Regions from separate parts of the Serratia liquefaciens ATCC 27592 genome, predicted to be linked through region 3. Evidence: predicted binding sites of a transcription regulator. Region 3 holds the regulator's gene; each other region holds the start of a gene.
What was found. The regulator sigma-54, encoded in region 3, starts transcription at its own class of promoters, with help from an activator protein. The targets are predictions, from matches to a motif close to GTTGGCACANNTTTCGCTNT.
Positions count from the first base shown of each region.

Region 1 (4,201 bases), 2.1 Mb from region 3:
AAAAAATGCGGTGCCGGCGGCCAGCAGCAGGACCAGCAATCCCCACCACAGCGGGGGCGTACCCAGCAGATCCAGTCCTATCTTCAGGATCCCCAGCAGGCCGACCTTCATCAGTGCGCCGGAAAACAACGTGGCGGCCGAGGCCGGCGCGCTGCTGTGGGACTGAGGCACCCAGGCATGCAGCGGCATCACCCCGGCAAAAATGCCAAACCCGGCCAACGCCAGCAGGAAGACGCCGTTACGCAGTGCATCCGGTAATGGCGTCGCGCGGATCACGCTGAATTGCAGGCTATGGCTGTGGGTATAAATCAGTGCGAAAGCGATAACCAACAGCAGGGTGCCCAGGCGCATCAGCAAAAACTGGCTGTGCCCGGCCCGCAGACCTTTCGCGTTCGGGGCGTGGACAATCAAGAAATAGCCGCACAGCGCCGCCAGTTCTAACAGCAACAGCAAGGCCAGTGCATTATCGGCGATCGCGGCGGCGCTGAGCGCTGCCAGCATCAGATTGATCAGCCCGCCCAACCGGCCACCTGCACTGGCGTTCAGCTTCGCGACGCTTCCGATGTGATACAGCGCGGCGCAGATCCCACACAAAGCCATCACCAGCAATAACAACGCATTAATGCCGCTGATTTCCACCGCATAACTCAACCAGGGCAAACGGGCGCTGTGCAGCGGTGCGAACAGCAGTTGTCCCGCGGCCAACAAGGTGGCGATGGCACACAGCAAGGTGCCAACACCCAGCAAGGCATTGACACGCGGCCAGGGGGCCAGCAGCCAGCTCAGCAACGCGAACAGGAGATACCCGACGAATGCCAGAGTCAGCAACGACAATGGGTCGGGCGCAATGGGGTAAAACATCAATTCGGCTCCTTGCGGGATTCTGGGGCGGTAGCGAACGGCAGCTCGGCGCTGAGCGCCTGCATGGCGTTGCGCCTTTTCTGTTCGCTGGCGTTACGCACGTCGTGGTCGCTGACCAAGCGAATGGCCTGGGTAGGACAGGTACGGATACAGGCCGGGCCTAAGGGGGTGAAAGCGCAAAGGTCGCACTTGACCGCCACGGCGCGGACACCGGGCACACAATCCAGGAAGGCGCCGATCGGCCGCGGCGCTTTGGCGGCAGGCAGGGCCAGCGGTGTGTTGCAGTCTGAGGGGATCGCTAACGGGGTACTGCCGCCGAAGCCTATGGCGCCGAACGGGCAAGCAATACCGCAGAGTTTGCAACTGACGCACAGGCTCTCGTTCAGGACGATGGCATCATCCTGATGGCGAATGGCGTTTACCGGACAGACCTGCGCGCAGGGCGCATCCTCACATTGATGGCACATCACCGGTGCCGAATCGCGGGCGTTACGAATCACCTGCAAGCGGGGTAATGCCTGCAAACCCCGTTGCCGATGTTCCGCAGAACAACTGGCCATGCAGGTATTGCAGCCAATACACAATTTGGGGTCCGCAATAATAAAGCGGTTCATGCACACTCCTTGCTTCGTCATTTATGACGAAATCGTCAGTAAAAAATGACGTTTCGACAGTTTTCTGTCAGTGAGTAACGCCGACAGTCAGACGGACAGGGTTATTTTTTTCAGTGCGTCATGAATGGCGTGCCCGTCATGCAGCGAATCAAACAGGCATTGGTAAATAACGGCGATCTTATCCAGATAATGTTCAAATACCGCCGGCATATCGCGATTGTTTATTACACCGTCAATATTACCGTCTTCATCCAGCGAGGCATGGGCGAAGGGGGCGAAATTCTCGGCTTCATGCGGCGATGCCAAATTAATGCGATAGCAGATATCACGGCTGTAAAACCCCTCACTTAATTGAATGCTCACCGTGAAGTGGTTGAACAGTACAAAACGCAGATCGTCGTCCTGACCGTAAGTAAACTGATGATTAATCTTCTTTTTAGTGGTGGTAACCGCTTTGATTAAGGTGCTGTGGTAGGTTTGCCACTGCGCCATCAGGCGGTTGCTTTTGTTGGCGATATAATCGGCCTGGCTGGTTACTTCACTGATAGTACTCATTGTCGTCACTCAAAATTGATGGTCATTGTCGAATCGCTTCGGGTGAACGGCTTAAAGCATAAAGCGTGCCAGTCTCTGGTGATTTTCATTATTTCCTTTTAATTCAATCATCAGGGTTGGAATTAATCTTTAAATTGGATTGGGGGCTGCCAGCTAATTACTGTCGACGTCATGACACTCGACAAATATGCCGAATGGGTTTTGGCACCATATTTGCAACGCAGGGTGACGAAACGTTTTATCACCCTGAGTGGAGGCCGGATGCACGAAATAACCTTGTGCCAACATGCGATGGAAATAATGCAGCAACAGGCTCGTCAACATCGTGCGAAACGTATTACCGCGGTGTGGTTCGAAATTGGCGCATTTTCCTGCGTGGAGGCGGAATCGCTGCGGTTCTGTTTTGACATGGTATGTCGCGACACCCTGGCCGAAGGCTGTGAGCTGCATCTGACTGAACAACGCGCCTTGTCCTGGTGTTATGACTGCCAGGATGACGTCGAGCTGTTGATCCCGCAGGTTTTGGTCTGCCCGCACTGCGCCGGAAGAAACCTGCGGGTGCAGGCCGATGATGGGTTGCAAATAAAACGTCTGGAAATTGAATAACTGAAAGGAGAAAGAACATGTGCAGCACTTGCGGTTGTGCCCATGGGGAAATGACGATTGAAGGGCAAGCAAAGGTACCGTTTCGCCCGCAGCGGCCTCTGCAGGGGGACCTGCATTATGGACTGGGATTGGCGGGCACCCATGCGCCGGGCATCAGCCAGCGGCGAATGCTGGAAATAGAAACCCGGGTGTTGGATAAAAACGATCGTCTGGCCGAACGTAATCGCCAGTATTTTGCCGAGCAACACATCCTGGCGTTGAATCTGGTTTCCAGCCCCGGTTCTGGCAAAACCACCTTGCTGACCGAAACCCTGCTGCGGCTGCGCGGGATGCGTGAGTGCGCGGTGGTGGAAGGAGACCAGCAAACCACCAACGATGCCGAACGTATCCGCGCCACCGGCGTGCCGGCGATCCAGGTCAATACCGGCAAAGGCTGTCATCTGGATGCGCAAATGGTTCACGAAGCCGCCCAGCGTCTGGAGCTCAAAACCAGCAGCCTGCTGTTTATCGAAAATGTCGGCAACCTGGTTTGCCCAGCCAGCTTCGATCTGGGGGAGCGGCACAAGGTGGCGGTGCTGTCGGTCACCGAAGGGGAAGACAAGCCCCTCAAGTACCCGCATATGTTCGCCGCCGCACGTCTGATGCTGCTGAACAAGGTCGATCTGCTGCCGTACTTGAAGTTTGATCTGGCCGCCTGTATCGCCAATGCCCGTCAGGTTAATCCCGACATCGAGATAATTACCCTTTCTGCGACTCAGGGGGAAGGGATGGATCAGTGGTTGGCCTGGCTGGAGCGACAGCTATGTGCATAGGGATCCCCGGGCAGATCGTGGCGTTGGATCAACACCAGCCTCAGCACGCCTGGGCCGACGTCTGCGGCGTGCAGCGCGAAGTGAATATCGCATTGGTTTGCCGGGAGGGTGAACCCAAAGAAGCGATGCTGGGGTGTTGGGTATTGATTCACGTGGGCTTTGCGATGAGCCGCCTCGATCAACAAGAGGCCGAGGATATGCTGGCAGCACTGCAGGCGATGGGGGAAGTGGAACAGGACGTGGCGCTGTTTTTGGCGGGGGAGGATAACCATGGATTACGTAGATGAATTTCGCGATCCGCAGCGGGTAAAGAAACTGCTGCAACATATCTGGCACCGCGCCGCACAGTTGCCGTTTACCGCCGAACGACCGCTGCAAATCATGGAGGTGTGTGGTGGCCATACCCATGCGATATTCCGCTTTGGCCTGGACAAGCTGCTGCCGGCGCAAATCGAATTCATTCATGGCCCCGGCTGCCCGGTTTGCGTTTTACCTATGGGGCGCATCGACGCCTGCTGCGAAATCGCCGAGCACCCCGAAGTGATTTTTTGCACCTTCGGCGATGCGCTGCGGGTGCCAGGACAGCAGGGGTCTTTACTGCAGGCGCGCGAGCGCGGGGCCGACGTGCGCGTGGTCTACTCACCGCTGGATGCCCTGATGCTGGCGCGGCTAAATCCGCAACGGCAGGTGGTGTTCTTCGCGCTGGGTTTTGAAACCACCATGCCGGTCACGGCGATCACCCTGCAACAGGCG
Region 1 covers NC_021741.1:2,543,437-2,547,637, forward strand. Annotated here, with positions in the region: gene M495_RS11910 (proton-conducting transporter transmembrane domain-containing protein) at 1-861, opposite strand, end outside; gene M495_RS11915 (4Fe-4S dicluster domain-containing protein) at 861-1,475, opposite strand; gene hycA (formate hydrogenlyase regulator HycA) at 1,563-2,030, opposite strand; gene hypA (hydrogenase maturation nickel metallochaperone HypA) at 2,292-2,636, shown strand; gene hypB (hydrogenase nickel incorporation protein HypB) at 2,654-3,448, shown strand; gene hypC (HypC/HybG/HupF family hydrogenase formation chaperone) at 3,439-3,735, shown strand; gene hypD (hydrogenase formation protein HypD) at 3,719-4,201, shown strand, end outside.
Region 1: hycA (formate hydrogenlyase regulator HycA) is a predicted target of sigma-54. The motif match lies at 2,084-2,103, and genes of this name have one in related genera.

Region 2 (4,201 bases), 520 kb from region 3:
ATGGCTTGCATGACTGAACCCTGGTGCTGTTCTTCGATGTCCAAGGTCACGTTTTCGAACGGCTCTTGTTTACGACCATCGATTTCACGGAAGATTACTTTCGGACGGGATACCGCCAGTTCGAAACCTTCACGACGCATGTTTTCGATCAGAACCGACAGGTGAAGTTCACCACGGCCAGATACGCGGAATGCATCAGCATCTTCAGTTTCTTCAACGCGCAGTGCCACGTTGTGCACCAGTTCCTTGTTCAGACGCTCAAGGATTTGACGCGAAGTCACAAACTTACCTTCTTTACCACAGAAAGGTGAGGTGTTGACGTTGAAGAACATGGTTACGGTCGGCTCATCTACAGACAGCGCCGGCAGTGCTTCCACTGCAGAGGTGTCACAGATGGTGTCGGAAATGTTCAGCTCGCCCAGACCGGTGATAGCGATGATGTCGCCCGCTTCAGCCAGGGTAGACTCGATACGCTCCAGACCCATGTGGCCCAGCACTTTGCCCACTTTACCGTTGCGAGTTTTGCCTTCGCTATCGATGATGGTGACCTGCTGGTTTGGCTTCACTTTACCGCGCTTGATACGGCCGATACCGATCACGCCCAGGTAGTTGTTGTAGTCCAACTGGGAGATTTGCATCTGGAATGGCGCTTCGAGCTCAACCTGCGGTGCAGACACGTGGTCTACGATCGCTTGATACAGCGGAGTCATGTCTTCCGCCATCTCATTGTGGTCAGTACCGGCGATCCCCATCAATGCAGAAGCATAGATGATTGGGAAGTCGAGCTGCTCGTCGGTTGCGTCGAGGTTAACGAACAGGTCGAAGACCTGATCAACAACCCAATCAGGACGTGCGCCCGGACGGTCAACCTTGTTGATTACCACGATCGGCTTCAGACCATTAGCGAAGGCTTTTTTGGTCACGAAGCGGGTTTGCGGCATTGGGCCATCCATTGCATCCACAACCAGCAGCACCGAGTCAACCATTGACATCACACGCTCAACCTCACCGCCGAAGTCGGCGTGTCCTGGGGTATCCACGATGTTGATGCGGTAGTCTTTCCAATTAATGGCGGTGTTTTTTGCGAGGATGGTAATCCCACGCTCTTTCTCCAAATCGTTGGAGTCCATTACGCGTTCGGTGGCTTCTACACGCTCTCCGAAAGTACCGGATTGTTGCAGCAGCTTATCAACCAGGGTGGTCTTACCATGGTCAACGTGGGCAATAATGGCGATGTTACGCAAATTTTCGATCACAGCTTTGCCTCAGGCATTAGAAATAGCGCGCTATTGTACACGTATTAAGCGAGGGACTAAACAAGATCACAACAGTCTCTTATAAACAACTGTGTACAGGTCAGTATGTGATCCCTTTCACGGTGCAAAAAGCAGCATCCGGTGCACTTTTGCACCATTACAGTGCCCCACCCCGCACCGATTGCACCATTTAAGTGCAAAACGTCACTGATGGTGCATACTGATTCTGTGCAAAACCCACGCAGAAAGGCGATTAAAGCGCTTTAGCAAAGTTGGCACAGTTTTCGCTTTAGTCTTTTCAAGGCAAAAAAAGCCAGTTTCACAGATTCGTTCCACGACGACGACAATGATAAATCCGGGAGAGTTAAGTATGTCCGCTGAACACGTTTTGACGATGCTGAATGAGCATGAAGTGAAATTCGTAGACCTGCGTTTCACTGACACCAAGGGTAAAGAACAACACGTCACCATCCCTGCTCATCAGGTAAATGCCGACTTCTTCGAAGAAGGTAAAATGTTTGACGGTTCCTCGATCGGCGGTTGGAAGGGCATCAACGAATCTGACATGGTGCTGATGCCAGACGCCAGCACTGCGGTACTGGATCCGTTCTTCGAAGAATCTACCCTGATCATTCGCTGCGACATCCTCGAGCCAGGCACCATGCAGGGCTACGATCGTGACCCACGCTCCATCTCCAAGCGTGCAGAAGATTTCCTGCGCTCTTCCGGCATCGCGGACACCGTTCTGTTCGGGCCAGAGCCAGAATTCTTCCTGTTTGACGACATTCGTTTCGGCAGCAGCATCCGCGGTTCCCACGTGGCCATCGACGATATCGAAGGCGCATGGAACTCCGGCACCCAATACGATGGCGGCAACAAAGGCCACCGTCCGGCAGTCAAAGGCGGTTACTTCCCGGTTCCTCCGGTCGATTCTTCACAGGACATCCGTTCTACCATGTGTCTGACCATGGAAGAAATGGGCCTGGTCGTTGAAGCGCACCACCACGAAGTGGCAACCGCAGGTCAGAACGAAGTGGCAACCCGCTTCAACACCATGACCAAGAAAGCCGACGAAATCCAAATCTACAAATACGTGGTTCACAACGTGGCTCACGCATTTGGCAAAACCGCGACCTTCATGCCGAAACCAATGTTCGGTGATAACGGTTCCGGCATGCACTGCCACATGTCGCTGTCCAAGAACGGGACTAACCTGTTCGCCGGCGACAAATACGGCGGCCTGTCTGAGACTGCCCTGTTCTACATCGGCGGTATCATCAAGCACGCTAAAGCGATCAACGCCCTGGCCAACCCGACCACCAACTCTTACAAGCGTCTGGTCCCAGGCTACGAAGCTCCGGTCATGCTGGCTTATTCTGCCCGTAACCGTTCCGCTTCCATCCGTATCCCAGTGGTTGCCAGCCCGAAAGCGCGCCGTATCGAAGCCCGTTTCCCGGATCCAGCGGCTAACCCGTACCTGTGCTTCGCGGCCCTGCTGATGGCAGGCCTGGACGGTGTGATTAACAAAATCCACCCTGGCGACGCCATGGACAAAAACCTGTATGACCTGCCACCGGAAGAAGAAGCTGAAATTCCAAAAGTTGCAGGCTCCCTGGATGAAGCGCTGGCAGCACTGAGCGAAGACCGCGAGTTCCTGACCCGTGGCGGCGTATTCACCGACGACGCTATCGATGCTTACATCGATCTGCGCAAAGAAGAGATGGACCGCGTTCGCATGACGCCACACCCGGTTGAATTCGAACTGTACTACAGCGTTTAAGTTTTACCGCGCCGTCTGCGGGCGGCGCCCAGATTTAGTTGTCTTTTTTTGTTGCCGTGGAAACTTTCAGCCCATCTTCGGATGGGTTTTTTTCTCCACCGTATTTTCTGCAAAACTATTCCATACCGCGTGCATAACGGATGGAGTAGGATAAATGCACTAAAAAGGTGCAGTCGTCTGCTATGCCCAAGAGATTTCACGGTGCAGCTAGGCGGCAACCGAGCGAACCGACAGGAGCTTGGTCTGCCAAGTGACTGGTGTGAGTAAGAGCAGCCAACAACGCTGCGTCTTGAAAGATAAAGGGCATATATGGCAACTGGCAAGCTGCCCGACGCAGGGCAGATCCTCAATTCTCTCATCAACAGCATCCTGCTGTTGGATGACTCACTGGCGGTTCATTACGCCAATCCGGCAGCACAACAACTGCTGGCACAAAGTTCTCGTAAACTTTTCGGTACACCGTTACCCGATTTGCTCGGTTATTTCTCACTGAACGTCGATCTGATGCGTGAGAGCCTGCATGCCGGTCAGGGCTTTACCGATAACGAAGTGACCCTGGTGGTTGACGGGCGTGCGCATATCCTCTCCCTGACCGCACAGGCGCTGCCTGATGGCTATATCCTGATCGAACTGGCGCCAATGGATAACCAACGCCGTTTGAGCCAGGAACAACTTCAGCACGCCCAGCAGGTGGCAGCCCGCGATCTGGTCCGTGGCCTGGCGCATGAAATTAAAAACCCGCTTGGCGGACTGCGCGGCGCGGCACAGCTACTGGCCAAAGCGCTGCCCGATCCGTCGCTGACCGAATACACCAAGGTGATCATTGAGCAGGCCGATCGCCTGCGCAACCTGGTCGATCGCCTGCTCGGCCCGCAGCGGCCGGGCCAGCACATAACCCAAAGCATTCATCAGGTGGCAGAGCGAGTGTGCCAACTGGTGTCGCTGGAGAAGCCGGATAACGTGACGCTGGTGCGGGACTACGACCCGAGCCTGCCTGAAATGGCGCACGACCCGGATCAAATCGAACAGGTATTGCTGAACATCACCCGCAATGCGCTGCAGGCGCTGGGAGAAACAGGCGGCACCATCACGCTGCGCACTCGTACTGCTTTCCAGATCACCCTGCACGGCACCCGCTACCGGTTAGCGGCACGTATCGACGTAG
Region 2 covers NC_021741.1:5,149,062-5,153,262, forward strand. Annotated here, with positions in the region: gene typA (ribosome-dependent GTPase TypA) at 1-1,256, opposite strand, end outside; gene glnA (glutamate--ammonia ligase) at 1,627-3,036, shown strand; gene glnL (nitrogen regulation protein NR(II)) at 3,346-4,201, shown strand, end outside.
Region 2: glnA (glutamate--ammonia ligase) is a predicted target of sigma-54. The motif match lies at 1,528-1,547, and genes of this name have one in related genera.

Region 3 (4,201 bases):
GCGATCGCATCACCTACCTGGTGCAACAGCAGCAAATGCAGGCGTTTAGCGATAAAGGCAAGCGCGTGACTACGGTTCTGGTACCGTCGCAGTTGCAAGACAAAAACGGGCAAAACAAGAGTAACTAATCACTTATGGCTACACTCATCGCAGAAAACCTGGCGAAAGCCTACAAGGGCCGCAAAGTCGTTGAAGACGTCAGCCTGAAAGTGAAATCCGGCGAGATCGTCGGCCTGCTGGGGCCAAACGGCGCCGGCAAGACCACCACGTTCTACATGGTGGTCGGTATCGTTCAGCGTGACGCCGGACGTATCGTGATTGACGAAGAAGACATCAGCCTGCTGCCGCTGCACGCCCGTGCGCGTCGTGGCATCGGCTATCTGCCGCAGGAAGCCTCGATCTTCCGCCGCCTGAGCGTTTACGACAACCTGATGGCGGTGCTGGAGATCCGTGACGATCTCAGCAGCGAACAGCGGGCGGACCGTGCGGTGGAGCTGATGGAAGAGTTCCATATCTCCCATCTGCGCGACAATCTGGGCCAGGCGCTGTCCGGTGGCGAACGTCGCCGCGTGGAGATCGCCCGTGCGCTGGCGGCTAACCCGAAATTCATCCTGCTGGATGAACCCTTCGCTGGGGTTGACCCGATTTCCGTTATCGACATTAAAAAAATTATCGAGCACTTGCGTGACAGCGGCCTGGGCGTGCTGATCACCGACCACAACGTGCGCGAAACGCTGGACGTGTGTGAACGCGCCTATATCGTCAGCCAGGGCAAACTGATTGCTCACGGTACGCCGGATGCTATTCTGGCCGATGAGCAGGTAAAACGCGTTTATCTGGGCGAAGAATTCCGCCTCTGAGTACCGGCGCGTCCTGATGGGCGACTGTTAACGGAAGTAGACTGAAGAATATGAAGCAAGGTTTGCAACTCAGGTTTAGCCAACAACTGGCCATGACCCCCCAGCTCCAGCAGGCCATACGCCTGCTGCAGTTGTCCACGCTTGAGCTCCAGCAGGAGATACAGCTGGCGTTAGAGAGCAATCCACTGCTTGAACAGACCGATCTGCACGAAGAAATCGACGCGAAAGAGACGACCGAAACCGAAGGTTTGGATACCCGGGAGGCGCTGGAACAAAAGGACATGCCCGAAGAGCTGCCGCTGGACGCCACCTGGGACGAGATCTATACCGCCGGAACTCCGTCAGGAACTCGCACCGATTACAGTGACGACGAACTGCCGGTGTATCAGGGTGAAACCACCCAAACCCTGCAGGATTACCTGATGTGGCAGGTGGATCTGACGCCGTTTTCCGATACCGATGCTGCCATTGCCACCTCGATCGTCGACGCCGTCGATGACACCGGCTATCTCACCGTGCCGCTGGAAGACATTCTGGAGAGCATGGGTGACGAGAATGTGACAATGGACGAAGTCGAGGCGGTATTGAAACGCGTACAGCGGTTTGATCCGGTTGGCGTCGCGGCGCGCGACCTACGCGATTGTCTGCTGGTTCAGCTCTCCCAATACGCCCAAGACACGCCTTACCTGGCGGAAGCGCGCCTGATCATCAGCGAACATCTGGACTTGCTGGCTAACCACGACTTTCGCAGCCTGATGCGAACAACGCGCTCAAAAGAAGATACACTGAAAGAAGCGATGTTGCTGATCCAGTCACTCGATCCGCGTCCAGGCCAGTCGATCAACACCGGCGAATCTGAGTACGTGATCCCGGACGTGCTGGTCCGCAAAGTGCAGGATGTGTGGACGGTCGAGCTCAACAGCGACAGCATCCCAAGGCTGAAGATCAATCAGCAGTATGCTGCGCTGGGCAATAGCGCGCGTAACGACAGCGACGGTCAGTACATCCGCAGCAATTTGCAGGAAGCGAAATGGCTGATCAAGAGCCTGGAAAGCCGCAACGACACCCTGCTGAAAGTTTCGCGCTGCATCGTCGAGCAGCAGCAGGCGTTCTTTGAGCAAGGCGCGGAATTTATGAAGCCCATGGTGCTGGCGGATATCGCTCAGGCCGTGGAGATGCATGAATCGACAATCTCACGCGTGACCACGCAGAAGTTTTTGCACAGTCCGCGCGGCATTTTCGAATTGAAATATTTCTTCTCAAGCCACGTGAATACCGACAGCGGGGGCGAAGCTTCCTCTACGGCGATCCGGGCGGTGGTGAAGAAATTGATTGCGGCGGAAAACCCCGCCAAACCGCTCAGCGACAGCAAGCTGGCTACCCTGCTCTCCGATCAGGGGATCATCGTGGCGCGGCGTACCGTCGCCAAGTACCGAGAGTCTTTGTCCATCCCGCCGTCCAACCAGCGTAAACAGTTGGTTTGACCTCTATTGAGAAGGAAGACACTATGCAGCTCAACATTACCGGACACCACATCGAAATCACCGAACCTTTGCGTGAGTTCGTGAACACCAAGTTCGCCAAACTCGAACAGTATTTTGACCGCATAAATCAGGTGTATGTCGTGCTTAGTGTGGAAAAAGTGCAGCAGATTGCGGAAGCGACGGTGCACGTGAATGGAGGCGAGTTGCACGCCACCTCGGAAGACGAGAACATGTATGCGGCAATTGATACCCTGATCGACAAACTGGCGCGTCAATTGAACAAACATAAAGACAAACTGAAACAACACTGACATTCTGGGCCGTTTCCGTCAGCGGGTACGGCTCAAACGTAGCCTCGGCCATCGGCGCGTTACCTGTTTGGGTACGCGCCGATAAGCCATCAGGGTTAAACAAGGCGAAAAATCACCTCACAAGCCTGCTTGCTGGTGTGGTTTTAAGTGAAGATGAGATGAACAACGAAACAATGCAGTTAAGCTCGGTATTAAATATCGAGTGCACCAGAAGCTCCGTACATTGCACCAGCAAGAAACGGGCTTTGGAAATTATCAGCGAACTGGCCGCCAAACAGCTCAATCTGTCACCACAGGTGGTGTTTGACGCGGTTCTCACCCGCGAGCGCATGGGCAGCACCGGTATCGGCAACGGTATCGCCATCCCCCATGGCAAACTGGAAGAGGACACACTGCGGGCCGTTGGCGTGTTTATTCGTCTCGACCAACCTATCGCCTTCGACGCCATTGATAACCAGCCGGTCGATCTGCTGTTCGCCCTGCTGGTGCCGGCCGACCAATGTAAAACCCATCTGCATACCCTGTCTCTGGTCGCCAAGCGTCTGGCCGACAAAACAGTATGCCGCCGCCTGCGCGCGGCGCAAAGTGACGAAGAGCTTTACCAAATCATCACCGAGTAACGCCCGGCTGGCGTGACTTCCAGCCCGGATAACGATACTGTTTAGCCATGATGGATTCCGGTTCAGGCCGGAATAATAAAGTTTCTAACGGTGGCGATAAACGCCACTGAGATGCCAGGGGGAGTTGCCACATGGTGCTGATGATTGTCAGCGGCCGTTCCGGTTCAGGGAAATCCGTCGCCTTGCGGGCGCTGGAAGACATGGGTTTTTACTGCGTTGATAACCTGCCCGTGGTACTGCTGCCGCAGCTTGCCAATACGCTGGCGGAACGCAACAGCTCCGCGGCGGTAAGCATCGACGTGCGTAACATGCCGGAATCGCCGGAAGTGTTTGAATATGCGATGACCCAACTGCCGGACAGCTTTTCGCCGCAGTTGCTGTTCCTTGATGCCGACCGTAACACACTGATTCGTCGTTACAGTGATACTCGTCGCTTACACCCGCTGTCCAGCAAGAATCTGTCGCTGGAAAGCGCCATCGATGAAGAAAGCGATCTGCTGGAACCACTGCGTTCACGAGCCGATCTGATCATCGACACCTCGGAAATGTCGGTGCATGAACTGGCCGAAATGCTGCGTACCCGTTTACTGGGCAAACGCGAGCGCGAGCTGACCATGGTGTTTGAATCCTTCGGCTTTAAGCACGGTATCCCGATCGACGCCGATTACGTGTTCGACGTACGTTTCCTGCCGAACCCACACTGGGATCCTAAACTTCGCCCGATGACCGGCCTGGATAAACCCGTCGCCTCATTCCTCGATCGCCACACTGAGGTGCACAACTTTATCTACCAGACCCGCAGCTATCTGGAACAGTGGTTGCCAATGCTGGAAACCAACAACCGCAGCTATCTGACGGTGGCCATTGGCTGTACCGGCGGTAAACACCGTTCAGTCTACGTAGCGGAACAGTTGGCCGATTACTTC
Region 3 covers NC_021741.1:4,630,079-4,634,279, forward strand. Annotated here, with positions in the region: gene lptA (lipopolysaccharide ABC transporter substrate-binding protein LptA) at 1-128, shown strand, start outside; gene lptB (LPS export ABC transporter ATP-binding protein) at 135-860, shown strand; gene rpoN (RNA polymerase factor sigma-54) at 911-2,344, shown strand; gene hpf (ribosome hibernation promoting factor) at 2,368-2,655, shown strand; gene ptsN (PTS IIA-like nitrogen regulatory protein PtsN) at 2,814-3,275, shown strand; gene rapZ (RNase adapter RapZ) at 3,407-4,201, shown strand, end outside.